One region of the Paenibacillus sp. VMFN-D1 genome, then DNA from elsewhere that is predicted to be linked to it. Evidence: riboswitches for the same ligand, from Rfam matches in the RefSeq annotation. Region 1 holds a riboswitch; the other holds the start of a gene.
The links. A riboswitch is a leader RNA that binds a small molecule or an ion and turns the genes downstream of it on or off. The one in region 1 is predicted to bind cobalamin.

Region 1 (8,026 bases):
AACAAAAACTATTATACAACTTCTTCTCCAAAATGCAATACTTCATTGCGATTGGAATTTATTTCAATTTGTCGCGGACCGATTGCAGCTTCTGGGCGCTGGAAGAGGCTTTGTCCCGTCTGTCGTCGATTTTGACCGAAGTGGATACGCGCTGCGCGCCGGCCAGGAACGGTGCTTCGTGAAGGGCCGCTATCGCCTGCCATACATCCGGAAGAGCCCCCTCGATGATCGTGCTCATCGACGTCAGCTCGTAGCTGATCCCCTTCTGCTCCGCCAGCACCTGCTGCATTTGTGCCACATAGGAGCTCAGGCTGGTCGTTGCCGTTCCGATCGGAATGATCGTTACCTCTGCAATTGCCATGGTCGTGCGCCTCCTTTATCCTTTTGCAAGCGGATCGAACTTTATTCCTAATTTTATTGTACCCGACCGCCTGCGGAATCGCAAAAGGATAGCCCGCAAAATTTTTTATTCGCGTTTTTCCTGCAAATTCCGCCCGATTTCTACCTTTTCAGCCCCCTCTAGAGGTTAATCTCCAATGGTTCACAGTAGCGCCCCGGGGGTCCATCTGGTATAATTCTCATTGCTCGTCTTTTAAGAGGAACTATGTTTACAAACACAAGATATTGGGTTAAATTAGTATGAAAGCAACCAAATATAGTGGAAACAGGTGAACACGGCTGAATTTGCCAGGCGTTCATAATAGGGAAGCACGGTGTGAATCCGTCACGGTCCCGCCACTGTAACCGGAAGGCCGAGAGCTCCGAGCTTTCGGCACGATATCGGCTAAGGCCACTGTCCGTCAATGCGGACGGGAAGGCGCCGAATATCGCATTTTCGGGAGTCAGGAGACCTGCCTGTTTTGTCTCACGAAAGGCCTACGAGGAATAGGTGCGTGATGCCAGTCGATATCTATACATAGGATGATAGATATTTTTTCCCATGCTCGTAAATAGGGCATACGGGATCTAGCGGCATTTTCGTACCTGTGCTTCAGGTTCTTCGGAAATGCCTTTTGTATGGGCAAGCACAGCAAGAGCTCCCTCTTAACAGCATCGTCCTACTTTCCGTTATACCAAATATACAAACTTTGAAAGGAGATCTGCACCATGCCGCAGCTCGTTACCAAACCGAACAACCGCCAGCTGGCTTTTGATGAAATCCGTCTCTCCGTTTATGCCGACCGAATCCTGGAGGGGCTGGAGACCCTGGACAAGGAGCGCCTCCTCCGGGGCGTGCAGAGCAAACTGCGCCGCGAGGAAGTCACCGGCGACGAAATCAGCAGCGCGTTCACGATGTCGGCGCTTGAGCTGGTCACCAAGGAGGAGCCGAACTGGAAGTTCGCCGCAGCGCGCTCGCTGCTGACCTCCCTGTACAAGAAGGCCGCTTACAACCGCCGCTACAAAGCCTATCCTGACGAGCCATATGGTGCGTTCTACCCTCTCATTACCGAGCTGGTGCAAAAAGGAATCTACCGCGAGGAGCTCCTCACCTGCTATACCAAAGAGCAAATTGAAGAATTGGGCCGCTGCATCGATTACAAATGCGACCTGCTGTTCGACTATATCGGGCTGCTGACCCTGTCCGACCGCTACCTGGCGCATGATTTCGACGGACGCGTCATGGAGCTCCCGCAGGAGCGCTACATGGTCATCGCCATGTACCTGATGCACACCGAGCCAGAGGACAAGCGCCTTGAGCTCGTGAAGGAAGCGTATTGGGCCATGAGCAACCTATACATGACCGCCGCTACGCCAACGATGTCCAACGCCGGAAAGAAGGTCGCCGGACAGCTGTCCAGCTGCTTTATCGACACGGTGGACGACTCGCTGGAAGGGATTTTCGACTCCAATACCGACGTGGCCCGTCTCAGCAAAATGGGCGGCGGCATCGGCGTCTACCTCGGTAAAGTCCGGGCGCGCGGCTCCGACATCCGCGGTCACAAGAACACCAGCTCCGGCGTCATCCCTTGGATCCGCCAGCTGAACAACACGGCGGTCAGCGTTGACCAGCTCGGTACCCGTAAAGGTGCGGTTGCCGTCTACCTGGACGTCTTCCACAAAGACATCCTGGCCTTCCTGGACCTGAAGCTGAACAACGGTGACGAGCGCATGAGAGCGCATGACGTGTTCCATGGCGTGTGCCTGCCTGACCTGTTTATGGAGGCGGTCGAAGCTCGCAGCGAGTGGAGCCTGTTCTGCCCGCATGAAGTGAAGAAGATCATGGGCTGGAAGGATGCCAACGGCCGTCCGGCGGGTCTTGAGGATTATTATGACGAAACGGTCGGACAAGGATCGTTCCGCGAGAAGTACGCCGAGGCGGTTGCCCACCCGCTGCTTCCAAGAATTACGGTGCCTGCGATCGACATTATGAAGCGCATCATGAAATCGCAGCTGGAAACCGGCACGCCGTACATGTTCTACCGGGATACCGTCAACCGTGCGAACCCGAACCGTGCACATGGCATGATCTACTCGTCCAACCTGTGCACCGAAATTATGCAGAACCAGTCCGCCACCGTGGTGGAAAAAGAAGAACTCGTGACCAAAGACGGCCAAACCCGGATCGTCATTTCCAAGGTTCCCGGCGACTTCGTCGTCTGCAACCTGAACTCGATTCACCTGGCCCGTGCCGTTCCGGACAATGTGCTGGACCGTCTGGTGCCGATCCAGGTACGCATGCTGGATAACGTCATCGACATCAACAACATTGAAGTCCTGCAAGCCCAATATACGAACAGCCAATACCGTGCGGTTGGACTCGGCACCTTCGGCCTGCATCACCTGCTCGCCCTTGAAGGCATCCGTTGGGAGTCCGACGAAGCGGTTGAATATAACGACAATCTATACGAAAAAATCAACTACCTGCTCGTCAAATCCAGTATGGAGCTGGCCAAAGAAAAAGGCCACTATCCGAAGTTCAAAGGCTCCGACTGGGAGAACGGCGCTTACTTCACCAGCCGCGGTTATGTCGACGGCGAGCATGAAGGCAAGTTCGTTACCACCGAGCAGTGGAAAGAGCTCCAGCAGGAAGTGCAGCAGAACGGCGTCCGCAACGCCTGGCTGTTCGCCATTGCGCCGAACGGCTCGACTTCGATCATTGCCGGCTCCACCGCCAGCATCGATCCGCTGTACGACCTTCTGTCTTACGAGGAAAAAACGACCTACAAGATCGCCAACCCGGCTCCGGACCTGTCCGAGAAGACGATCTGGTATTACAAAACGGCATTCCTGATTGACCAGCATTGGTCTATCAAGATGGCCGCGGCGCGTCAGCGCCATATCGACCAGGCTCAAAGCTTCAATCTGTACGTTCGTCCGGATATCCGGGCGACGGAATTCCTGGAGCTTCACCTTCACGCCTGGAAAGCCGGCATCAAAACGACGTACTACGTCCGCAGCCGTGCGCTGACGATTGAAGAGTGCGAGTCGTGTGCATCGTAAAATTTGTTAAAAGCTAAAACCTTTTTCGATCCCTCCCAAACCCTCCCTTCCAAGGGAGGGCCCCGAGGGCGCTGCCCTCTGGACACCCGGAATGTTGGCGGATGACCGGCGGGTGGCGGATTTTTTTGATGTGAATATGTGCTGAGAGTCGCTTTCGTCCCCCTCCTGCTTTGCAGGTTATGGGGGACACGCTTTTACGTTTGAGCGGTGCGAGTGGTGGTCTCCTCGATTCTCGGAGACCTCTTGCGTCGCGCGGCTTTGCTCCCTGTTTTGCTTTGCAAAATGCGGGAGCTCGCCACGCGTCCGGCTAAACTGCCAACTAAAAACGGGAAAGAGCTACTGTATCAAACCTTATAAATACACTACTGCATCATGATAAGTACAAAACCATTTAGACAGATTTTTTGGGAAAGAGATGAATGATTTAGATCAACTGATATGGATTACAGCATTCTGCGGTGGATGTTGATATATAAGCAAGTAAAAACAGAACTACGAGGAGGAATCGAGTATGCAAATGCAAAAGATTTTTAACACCGAAGCGCCGAACCGCTCGACCCGCATCATCGAAGGAGAATGCTCGGGCATCCTGAACTGGAACGATATCCGTATGCCCCATATGTACAAATTGTATAAAGTTCTGCTGCTGAACCACTGGATCGCCGACGAAATTCCGATGGCCAAAGACGCGCAGCAGTTCGTCAACCTCGATCCGGAAGAGCAGCGCACCTTCAAGATCAACATTTCTTTGCTAGCCGTGCTGGACTCGATGCAGACGATGTTCATCGGCGACGTAAAGCGTTATTTTACCGATTCCTCGCTGGAGGCCATCTCGGCTATCATCGGGCAGCAGGAAGTCGTGCACAACCAATCCTACTCCTACGTGCTTTCTTCGATCGTATCGGAGCAGGAGCAGAAAGAGATTTTCGAATACTGGAAGCATGATCCGGTGCTGCTCGACCGCAACCGTTTCATCTCGGAAATTTACCAGGAGTTCCGCGACGAGCAGAATCCGACAACGTTCTTTAGAGCACTTGTGGCCGACCTGATCCTGGAAGGCATTTTCTTCTACAGCACGTTCGCCTTCTTCTACAACCTGGCCCGTGACCAGAAGATGATGGCGACCAGCCAAATGATCTCCTACATCCAGCGCGACGAGAACCAGCACTGCTACTTCTTCGGCGAAGTGTTCAAGCAGCTGCTTAAGGATTTCCCTGAGCTGAACACGAAGGAGAACATGGACTACGTCTACCGCACGATCGACCGGGCGGTTGAGCTGGAAACGAACTGGGCGCATTACACGCTCAGCGAGGTCAAAGGCATCGATTTGAATGAGCTGTCCGACTACATCAAATACATCGCCAACAAACGCCTGAAAATGATGGGGATGGAAAAAGGCTACGAAGGCGTGGATTCCAACTGCATGCCATGGATTCGTCCTTTCTCCGACGAGGCGCTGAACGCCACCAAAACGGACTTTTTTGAAGCCAAATCCCGCAACTACGGCAAAGTCGGCGACGACAACGGATTCGACGATCTGTAAGCCGCTCGCCTGCAATATACTAGTTTCGCAACAACCGGGAAGTGCAGCTCCGCTGCGCTTCCCTTTTTCATTGGATCGTGTATGATGGAACAAAAGATTAGATCCGCATGTTACCGTTTGGAAAGGAGCTGCCCGTTGCCCGTGAATAAATCCTTGAAGGCTGTATTGTTTCTTGTCGCATCCGCGATTCTGACCCGGCTGATCCCGTTCTCCTCCTGGTTCCGCACCCTGGATACGATGATTCATGAGTTCGGCCATGCGGTCGTCACCCTGCTGCTCTCCGGAAGGGTTCTGCGCATCGAGCTCAATGCCGATCACAGCGGGACCACCTACTCCTATTTATCCTCCGGCTGGAGCTCCGTGCTCGTCTCGCTGTCGGGGTATACGATCGCATCCATCTTCGCTGTACTTCTATTCTACGGGTACGCGAAACGCAAGCAGGCCGCCGGGCTGATCCTGATCACGCTGCTGGCTGCCGTCAACCTGCTCTTTTTTGTCCGGAACAGCTACGGCGTTTGGTGGCTCGTCATCTTTATGGCGCTGAACATCGTGTTTTATTTGCTGGGCAGCACCGTGCGCAACTTCTATTACCTTCTGCTCGCCTTCCTTTGCCTGGAAGAATCGGTTGTCGGGCCGCTTACCCTGGCCATCACTTCCCTGACCCATCCGCGGCAGGCCGGTGACGCGGCCAACCTGGCCCACATGACGGTGCTCCCTGCCATAGCCTGGTCGGTGCTGTTTCTGCTGTTTGCGCTTTGGTGCACCACCCAAAGCCTGACCTTGTTTTGGCGGAAGCCCGCGCGAAAGCCTGCTGCAAATACCAGCATGCGGACCGGATAAAACGTATGCGTTTCGAATTCTCTCAACCCAAAAAAAGGCTTGTCCCACACGTATGTGGGCGCAAGCCTTTTCTGCTCTTATCGAGTGTTCGTATGAACGGGATCAGCGGCGCAGCTAGCGTCAACTGCTCCGTCTTCTGCCAAAAATCAGCGACAGAATAAACAGGATCAGGAAGACGAAGAACAGCACCTTTGCGACGCCAACGAGCGCAGAAACGATGCCGAAGAAGCCGAAAATCGCAGCTACGATGGCAATGATCAAAAACAAAATCGCGAGTCCGATCATCGTGATCACCTTTCTTTCGTTAGAATGTGGTACTTGTTTTTAACCCTGAATCGGAGATTTGAACCTTGAAAAATGCCCCAGATCCGCATATAATTTGTCCATACTCGAACTGTTCATCATTGAACAAATTAATAAACGAAAGGTTGCCTGAGCCATGGATCACCAAGAACGCCAAGATCCTCAAATCAAGCTGGCCGGTGAAGTCGTTCAATCCTTTTCTGGCATTCAAAAACGCCTTCTGGAGTTTACCCGCAGCAACGCGGAGGGCCTGGGATTAACCGTGCTGCAGCTCGCCATCCTGAACACGCTGTATACCGCGCCCGGCATGACACTAAGAGAATTAACCGAGCGTCTCTCTTCTCCTAAAAGCACCCTTAGCGTTCAAGTGGAAGGCCTCGTCCAATCGGGACTGGTGGACCGTGTTATCTCCGAGACAGACCGCAGGGAGGTCAAGCTGAGCCTTACCGCTGATGGACGGGAGCGTTCCCTTCAGTCGGCGGCTAAGCCCCGCTCCTACCAAGCTATGGCGTATGCCCTTGAGCAGCTCCCCGCTTCCGATGTGGAGAGCCTGCTCCGCATTCACCAAAGCATACAAAAGCTTTTGGAGGAGTATTCATCCAGGTAAGGGATGTACGTATATTGTGCTTTTGATCGGTTTACGCTATACTAAACCGCAAAGAACTGAACAGTGACATTACGCCGATGAACAGCATCCAACTGTGAGGCGTTTTCGACCGGAGCGGATGGCGATTCCCATGTGTACGCAGCACAACGGTGCAGCGGCTTCACCATTCTCTCTCTAAGTTAACCGGCCTCCGTCCGTTATCGCGGAACCAAGCGGATCGGCACTGCCTTCGGGCAGGCTGGTCAAATTGGGTGGCACCGCGAGCAAGCGCTCCTCGTCCCAAGGGATGAGGGCGCTTTTTGCATTTTTACAGGACAAAGAGACAAAGGAGACGGTATCGATGCTAAACATTCAGTTCATCCGTGACCATCAGGAGCAGGTACAGCAAGTCGCGGAGCAAAAAAACATCCCCTTTCAGGTGGACGATCTGCTGGAATGGGACGAGAAGCGAAGAAGGCTGCTGCAGGAGACGGAATCGCTAAGGGCGCAGCGCAATGAGCTGACCAAGATCATCGCGGGGCTGCTGAAGCAGGGCCAGGACGAAGCCGCAGAGCGGCTTAAGCGCCAAGTAAAGGAGATTAACCGCAGCCTGGACGGCTGCGAAGCCGGTCTGCGCGAGGCAACCAGCAAATTTGAGGAACTGATGCTGCTCGCCCCCAACGTTGTCTCGGAGGACACGCCGATTGGCAAGGACGACAGCGACAATGTGGAAGTCCGCCGGATCGGGACGCCGCGGCAATTCGATTTTGAGATGAAGGATCATGTCACGCTCGGCGAGCTGCATGATCTGTTCGATATTCCGCGCGGGGTCAAGACGGCGGGCAGCCGCAGCTATTATTTGAAGGGAGCTGGCCTGTTCCTGCATCTGGCCGTGCAGCGCCTGGCGATTGACCTCCTTGCGTCGCACGGATTTACGCCGATGGACGTGCCGGTCATGGTCCGTCCCGAAGCGCTGGCCCGCTCGGGATTCTTCCCTACCGGGAAGGATCAGACCTATGAGCTGGCCGGTGAGGACAAGTGGCTCGTCGGCACTTCGGAGGTGTCGCTGGTGTCGTACTACAGCGACGAAGTGATCGACGCCGCCCTTCCTATCCGGCTCGCGGGCGTGTCGAGCTGCTTCCGCCGGGAAATCGGCTCGGCGGGCCGCGACGTACGCGGCTTGTACCGTGTCCACCAGTTCGCCAAGGTCGAGCAGGTCGTCCTCTGCGAGAACGATCCCGCAGCGTCGGAGGCGATGCTTCAGGAAATCACCGGCCATGCCGAGGAGATCCTGCGTCTGCTGGAGCTTCCTT
Region 2 (8,026 bases), on a different contig from region 1:
GATCATCAGTCCGCCGCACGCAGATACTGCGACGTATGACCCGAGGCTGCGGGAAATGGACTTTGGCGCCTGGGAAGGGCATACCTATGAGCAGCTGCAGCATGAGCCCCTATACCGGCAGTGGATCGATTCGCCGCAGCAGGTGACGACGCCGGGCGGGGAGTCATGGGCGGATTTTGCCGGGAGGGTCGACGGGTTTATCGGCAGCTTGTTGAAGGATGTGGAAGGGGCATGCAGCAGACTGGCAGAGGCCCAGAACGACGGCGGGTCGGCACTTTCCGAATCGCAAAGGAACGAAATTGGCGGGGTGACAATTTCCGGATCGAAAGGAAGCGATATTGGCTGGGCGGAACTTGCCGAATCGCAAAGGATCGAGATTGGTGAGGCAGCACTGCCCGGATCGCAAGGGAATGAGACTGGCGCGGCGGAACTGCCCGAATCGCAAAGGATCGAGATTGGTGAGGCGGCACTTCCCGGATCACAAACGAGCGATGACAACAAGGCGGCTCTTTCCCGGTCGGAAGGACCGGAAGGCACCAGCCCCGAAGCGCCGGTTCCGCCGGAGATGCTGATCGTCGCCCATGGCGGCGTCTTGCGGCAGCTTGCGGTCAGCCTCGTCCCGGGGCTGTCCTTCTGGGACGTTCATGTTCAGCCCGGGAGTTTGCTGCGGATCCGGCTGAGCTTCACTGAAGAAACCGGCGATTGGAACGGCAAGCTGGTGAATGAAGCTTGAGAGAGGATGCAAACAAGGTAATGGTCGGCATTGACCGGTCAGGGTCTTGCCTGCACTCTGGCCAGCAGAAAGCGGCGAATCGACTCAGGCCGCCGGCATACGAGGACGTGTTTCCCGAATCGTCCGTTCCCCCGGGGTTGGACATGCTTGCGGGCTCGGGTCCGGACATGCCCCGGCATGCGACCGGACATGTATCCCGGCAAGTGCCGGACACAAAAATTCCATTGTCACCCGCAGGCTTTTCCCCTATAATCAGGACAAAAGAAGCATGGCCAGGATAATTGAATAGGAGTGCTTGTGAGGTCCCGGAAGCTGTCTGCCGTATAAGGCGAGCGTTGATCCGGGTGAAAAGGGAAGCCGGTGCAACTCCGGCACGGTCCCGCCACTGTAAACAGGTATGTCCCCAGGAAGCCACTGTTCCGCCGCTACACGGGATGGGAAGGCGGGGACGATTTTATCCAGCCTGTAAGTCAGGAGACCTGCCTCACGAGAGGAAATGACGGTCCTTCGAGGAAAGGATTACGTTTCACGTGCCCTTCATAACGCATGTTCGCCGCGGCCCAAGCAAGCATTGGCTTGAACTCTTGGCCTCGCAGCATGCCACAAGGCACACCGGTCCATCGCGGCGATGCCGCGGGATGTTCCGTGCAGACGTAATCCCTGATTCTTGATCGAACAAGAGTCAGGGTTTTTTAGTTGACAAAGAATGGAGCGACAGACGCCATACACCTGCTCATGGTGAGCAGCGGCGCTGCAACTCTAGCATTTCCGTCAGGTTTATTCCGTTTTCGTATACCGGTCAGGCCTCTTTTGTGCAAATTATTCGATAGACAAAGAGGGAGAGAACGAAATCATGAACGTAACGTTGAAACGCTGGTCCACAGGCCTTGCGGCGCTGCTGCTTGCCTTATCGCTGAGTGCCTGCGGCGCCAAGAAGGAAGACAGCTCCGCCTCGCAGCAGCCTGCTGCCCAAACGGAGCAAAGCACGGATAACAGCGCGTCGCAGACAAAGACAGACGAACTGAAAACAACCTATCCGCTGACCATTCAGGATGCGACCGGAGAGTCCTTTACTTTCAAGGAAGCGCCGAAGCATATCATCTCGGTATCTCCGGCGGAAACGGAGGCACTCTTTGCGATTGGGCTGGACAGCGAGATCGTTGGGGTGTCCGATTATGATGATTATCCGGAAGCAGCCAAGTCCAAGGCGAAAATGGGCGGCATTGCTAAACCGAACGAGGAAGCGATCATTGCGGCCCAGCCGGACATCGTGTTCACGGGCATTTCGATGAGCAAGGAAGCGGTGAAGAAGCTGCGCGACCTCGGCATTCAAATTTTCAAGACCGATCCGAAAACGGTCGATGACGTCATCAAAAATATCGAAACCTACGGCCTCATCACCGATCATCAGGCGGAAGCCAAAGCGGTGGTCGAAAAGATGAAGCAGGAGGAAAATGAGGTTACTGAAGCGGTAAAATCGCTGACGCCGGAGCAGAAGAAAAAGGTATATATTGAATTCTCCCCAGGCTGGACAGCGGGCAAAGGAGTATTTATGGATGAGATAATTAATCTTGCTGGTGGAACTAATATTGCTTCTGATACAGTTGGATGGAATGAAATCAGCGAAGAGAAAATCATCAAGGACAATCCGGACGTGATTTTGTATGCCAACAGCGTCATCGACGAGAAGACGAAGAAAAGCCTTGGCGATATCATTAAAGGCCGCAGCGGCTGGGACCAGATTACAGCCGTGAAGAACGACGCGGTCATCGGTCTTGACGACAATCTGCTGAGCCGTCCGGGCCCGCGTGTCACGCAGGGCTTGAAGGAAGTGGCGAAAGCCATTTATCCGGACCTGTTTAAATAATGAGCAAAAAGCTGGCAGGCTATGGAGGAATCGGCATCGTCCTGCTCGTCCTGACCCTGCTGATCTGTCTGGGGATTGGCTCGGTCGCGCTGCCGGTCCGTGACATCGCCCTCATTCTACTGCACCGGATTCCATGGATCGGGAGCCATATCGACCCGACGTGGAACGCATCGTTTGAGCAGATTATCGTGAAGGTTCGGCTGCCGCGGATTCTACTGGGCATGCTGGTCGGCGCGGCTTTGGCCGTGGCCGGCTCGGGGTTCCAGGGGGTGCTGCGCAACCCGCTCGCTGATCCGTTTACGCTCGGGGTTTCCTCGGGGTCGGCAGTAGGCGCGTCGTTCCTGATCTTTTTCGGGCTGCAGTATTCGTTTTTCGGCGGCTGGACGCTGCCTGCGGTCGCTTTCGTGACCGGGATGCTGACGCTGTGGATGGTCATCGCGTTGGCCAGGGAGAGCGGGAAAATTCCGACGAACAGTCTGATTCTGTCCGGTGTGGTAATGCAGTCCTTTCTCGGAGCGGTCGTATCCTTCCTTTCGGCGATGTCGAACCGGACGATCAATGAAATTATATATTGGACAATGGGCAGCCTCAGCCTGCGTGGATGGTCGTATACGGCCATCCTTTTGCCGTATTTTCTGGTGGGATTTGCGGTGGTCTGGAGCCGGGCCCGCGCGCTGAATCTATTGTCCTTAGGTGAGCGGCAGGCGGCCCATATGGGGATGAACGTGGATCGCGTGAAGCTGGGGGTGCTGCTCGTCAGCACGCTGCTCACGGCTGCCGCGGTGTCGGTTGCGGGCATTATCGGGTTCGTCGGACTCGTCATTCCGCATGTGATCCGGCTGATCACCGGTCCCGATTACCGGTTGATCGTGCCGCTGTCGGCCATCGGCGGAGCTGTCTTTATGGTCTGGGCCGACACGATCGCCCGTTCCCTGCTGGCGCCGACCGAGATTCCACTCGGCGTGGTGACGGCCTTCGTAGGCGCTCCGTTTTTTGCCTATTTGCTGTACCGGAACAAAAAGCAGCGGAAGGGGAGATGGACATGATCGAGATCAGGGAAGCAGGGAAGCAGTATGGCGGCATTACAGCTCTCCATGGCCTCAACTGGTCGGTCCAGGAAGGCGAATGGTGGGGGATTATCGGGCCGAACGGCAGCGGCAAGTCGACGCTGCTGCAGCTGGTTTCCGGCGTGGAAAAGGCCAGCAGCGGCGAGGTACTGATTCACGGTAAACCTGCCTCTGCCTATAACCGGAAAATCCTTTCCCGCATGATGGCCGTTCTCCAGCAGGACGGCCTTCCTCCTGTTCATTATCCGGTCAGGGAAGTGCTGGAGATGGGACGTTACCCGTATCAGGATTGGCTCGGACGGGACGAGGGCGGCGATCCTGACGTCCTGATTGAGGGCATTATGGATAAGCTGCAGCTGCACGAACTTGCCGACCGCCCCTTGGATGAGCTGAGCGGCGGGCAGCGCCAGCGCGTCGCCCTTGGCAAAGTGATGGCGCAGGAGCCGCAGATTCTGCTGCTTGACGAGCCGACGACTTACCTGGACATCCGTTACCAGCACCAGTTCATGGAGCTGGTGGCGCAGTGGCGGAAGGAAGAGGGCATCACGGTCGTCGCCGTCCTGCATGATTTGAACCTGGCGGCGCAGTTTTGTGATAAACTGCTGGTATTAAGGGACGGGCAGGCGGTCGGAATGGGAACGCCGGAAGACATGTTGACCGAGGAAACGATCCGTCTGGTGTACGGCATTGAGCCGGTCATCGTTCCCCATCCGGTCAGCGGTATTCCGCAGGTACTGGTGACTAGGCAGCGGTAGGATTAAAGCAGCTCGGAGAACGAGTGCGGAAGTAGGCGGGCTGTGAGTTGATCGGTTTGAAGGCAGTTTTACGAGAGAGGGAGTAGATGCAAGATGAACGAACTTGTGAAGCAGTACGTGGAGCGGATTCAGCCCCTGGATGAGACCGCGTCGAAGGAGGCGGCAGCCCATATCGCCAACCTGACGGTGCCGCCGGGCAGCCTCGGCAAGCTGGAGTCGCTGGCAATCCGCCTGGCCGGCATAACCGGCGAGACGAAACCGCTGTTCGAGCGCAAAGAGGTTATCATCATGGCTGCGGACCACGGCGTGTGCGAGGAAGGTGTCAGCGCCTTCCCGCAGGAAGTGACGCCGCAAATGATCCTCAATTTTCTCGCCGGAGGCGCAGCGGTCAACGTGCTGTCGCGGCAGGCCGGCGCGGACATCGTCTGCGTCGACATCGGGGTGAAGAGTGACCTTGCCCATCCGCAGCTGGTGTCCCGCAAGGTGCGGTACGGGACGGCCAATATGGCCAAGGGGCCGGCGATGACCCGCGAGGAAGCGGAGCAGTCGATCCTGACCGGCATCGCCGTCGTCGGGGAAGCGGTGGCGCAAGGCGTCCGCATCTTCGTTACCGGCGAAATGGGCATCGGCAACACGACGGCCAGCTCGGCCGTCATGTGCGCGCTGACCGGCACGCCGGTCAAGGAAGCAGCCGGACGCGGGACAGGCCTGACCGACGAGCGCCTGCTTCATAAGATTGGCGTCATCGAGAAGGCGCTCGCCGTCAACGCGCCGGACGCGGCCGACCCGATCGATGTGCTCGCCAAGGTCGGCGGGCTCGAAATCGGCGGCCTGGCCGGGGTCATCCTCGGCGCGGCCGCCCATCGATGTCCCGTGGTCATCGACGGGTTTATTTCGAGCGCCGCTGCTCTGCTGGCGCGGGCAATCTGTCCGCTGGCCGCGGAATACATGATCGCGTCCCACGCCTCGCATGAGCAGGGGCACCGCCTGCTGCTGCAGGAGCTCGGGCTGGCGCCGATGCTTGACTTGGACATGCGCATCGGCGAAGGCACCGGCGGCGTGCTCGGCCTGACGCTGGTGGACGCGGCGTGCCGCATCGTGCGCGAGATGGCCACCTTCGAAAGCGCCGGCATCTCCGGCGGCGAGGCGGTGACGTCCGAGTGAGCGTACTCGTAACGGGCGGCGCCCGCAGCGGCAAGAGCTCCTTTGCGGAGCGCTGGATGATGGCCCACGCTGGCCAGGCGGTGTACGTGGCGACGGCGCAGGCCTTTGACCGGGAGATGGAGGAGCGGATCGCCCTCCATCGGCAGCAGCGCACGGAGGCGGCGTATCCCTGGGAAACCCGGGAGGAGCCGCTGCGGCTGGCGGAGCTGCTGCAGACGCTGCGCACCGGGCAGGCTGATCCCGCTGGCGCAACTTCATCCGCGGAAGATCGTGCGCCGGCCGTGCTGGTGGACTGCCTGACCTTGTGGCTGTCCAATACGCTCCTGGCGCTGGAGGGCGAGGAGGATATGGAGTCACGCCTCATGGAGGCCATCAACCAACTCGTGGAGCAGATTCAGGCGTATCCCGCTCCGCTGGTGCTGGTCACCAATGAGGTCGGCGACGGCATCGTGCCGGAATACCTGCTGGGTCGGGTGTTCCGCGATTATGCGGGGATCTTGAACCGCAAGGTAGCGGCCGTCAGCGACCAGGTTTTTCTGGTGACGGCCGGCATTCCGATCGAGCTCAAGAGCAGGGAGTATCACCTATGAAAATGAACGTTCAGGCGGCTGCGGCCGCTTTTCAATTTTTGACCCGTTTTCCGGTCAAGATGACCCTGGATTATACGCCAGAGCTATTTCGGCGGAGTACGCGCTTCTATCCGCTGGTCGGGCTGGCGGTCGGCTTGACCGTCTGGATCGGCGGAGCGGCCGCTTCGTATCTGCTTCCGCCGCTTCCTGCCGCCGTTCTCATGCTGATCCTGTGGGTCGGCCTGACCGGAGGCCTGCATCTCGACGGCTGGATGGATACGGCGGACGGCCTGCTCAGCTACCGCTCGCGGGAGCGGATGCTGGAGATCATGAAGGACAGCCGGGTCGGAGCCATGGGCGTCATGGCCTGTGTGCTTCTCCTGCTGCTGAAGGCATCGCTGATTTACTCGCTGCTGCTCGGCGGCCTTCCGCCGCTGCTTCTGCTGCTGCCGCCGGTATGGAGCCGCTGGTTCATGGTCCATGCGATGGTCTCCTGGCCGATGGCGCGGGGCAAAGAGGGACTGGCGGGCAGCTATTTCAACGGCATGACCCGGAAGCAGAGCATGGAGTCCTTCCTGCTGGCGGCAGGGCTCACCCTGATCGCGGCGCTACTGTCTCCGCTGCTTCCCTACGGACCTGCCGGGATATGGAATTATAGAGGCATCACCTGGCTTCATGCCGGATTAGCCTGGCTGCTGCTTCCATTGGCGGCATGGGCTGCCGGATGGTGGGCAGGGCAGCGGATGAACGCCAAGCTCGGCGGCTTAACGGGCGACACCTACGGCGCGCTGAACGAGGGCATTGAGACTGTGCTTCTGCTCGTGCTGACCATACTCATCTACCGTTTTTGACTAGGAGGCAGACGCGATGGAATTAACCGATACAACACGGAAGGACGGCTCTCCGGGGGCCGTGCTGATGCTGCAGGGAACGGCTTCGGACGTCGGCAAAAGCGTCGTGACCGCGGCGCTCTGTCGGATCTTCGTGCAGGACGGATACCGCACGGCACCGTTCAAGTCGCAAAATATGGCGCTGAATTCCTACGTGACCGCGGACGGCAAGGAAATCGGACGGGCGCAGGGGATGCAGGCTGAAGCCTGCGGGATCGAGGCGACCACCGATATGAACCCGATCCTGATCAAACCGACGGGCGATATGCATTCGCAGATCGTCGTTCACGGGCGCCCGCTGGCACACATGAGCGCGACCGATTACCGCAGCCGCTTTTTGCCGGAAGCGAAGGACACGGTGCTGGAAGCCCTCGACAGGCTGCGCGGGCAGTACGACATCGTCGTGATGGAAGGCGCAGGCAGCCCGGCCGAGATTAATCTGAAGGACCGTGACATCGTCAATATGAACCTGGCCGGCTGGGCGGATGCGCCCGTGCTGCTCGTTGCGGACATCGACCGGGGCGGCGTGTTCGCGTTCCTGGTGGGTACTTTAGAGCTGCTGGAGCCGCACGAGCGGCAGCGGGTGAAAGGTTTTATCATCAACAAGTTCCGGGGGGACTTGTCCCTGCTGCAGCCGGGGCTGGACTGGCTGGAGGAGCGGACCGGCATTCCGGTACTGGGCGTGCTTCCGTATATCCCGGACATCCGCATCGAGGCGGAGGACTCCGTCGTGCTGGATGAGCTGACCGCCAAAGGGCAGTCCAGCCTGGAAGCGGACATCGACATTGCCGTCATCCGCTATCCGCGCATTTCCAACTTCACAGACTTTGACCCGCTGCAGGAGGAAAGGGATGTCCGGGTCCGCTTTATTACCAAGGCGGCTGATCTCGGTCATCCGGATGTGATCATCCTGCCGGGGACGAAGGATACGATCGGGGACCTGCAGTATCTCCGCAGCCAGGGCTTCGATCTGGCTATCGC

Region 2: another riboswitch for cobalamin. It lies ahead of C7820_RS16430 (ABC transporter substrate-binding protein); the one in region 1 lies ahead of C7820_RS21645 (ribonucleoside-diphosphate reductase subunit alpha).

What each region holds. Positions count from the first base shown of each region.
Region 1 covers NZ_QRDU01000003.1:132,903-140,928, forward strand. Annotated here, with positions in the region: gene C7820_RS21640 (MTH1187 family thiamine-binding protein) at 59-361, opposite strand; cobalamin riboswitch at 650-873, shown strand; gene C7820_RS21645 (ribonucleoside-diphosphate reductase subunit alpha) at 1,108-3,441, shown strand; gene C7820_RS21650 (ribonucleotide-diphosphate reductase subunit beta) at 3,953-4,984, shown strand; gene C7820_RS21655 (M50 family metallopeptidase) at 5,126-5,824, shown strand; gene C7820_RS21660 (DUF1328 domain-containing protein) at 5,945-6,109, opposite strand; gene C7820_RS21665 (MarR family winged helix-turn-helix transcriptional regulator) at 6,264-6,734, shown strand; gene C7820_RS33530 (hypothetical protein) at 6,909-7,085, opposite strand; gene serS (serine--tRNA ligase) at 7,075-8,026, shown strand, end outside.
Region 2 covers NZ_QRDU01000002.1:254,141-262,166, forward strand. Annotated here, with positions in the region: gene C7820_RS16425 (histidine phosphatase family protein) at 1-733, shown strand, start outside; cobalamin riboswitch at 1,017-1,234, shown strand; gene C7820_RS16430 (ABC transporter substrate-binding protein) at 1,587-2,600, shown strand; gene C7820_RS16435 (FecCD family ABC transporter permease) at 2,600-3,646, shown strand; gene C7820_RS16440 (ABC transporter ATP-binding protein) at 3,643-4,422, shown strand; gene cobT (nicotinate-nucleotide--dimethylbenzimidazole phosphoribosyltransferase) at 4,516-5,586, shown strand; gene cobU (bifunctional adenosylcobinamide kinase/adenosylcobinamide-phosphate guanylyltransferase) at 5,583-6,176, shown strand; gene cobS (adenosylcobinamide-GDP ribazoletransferase) at 6,173-7,006, shown strand; gene C7820_RS16460 (cobyric acid synthase) at 7,023-8,026, shown strand, end outside.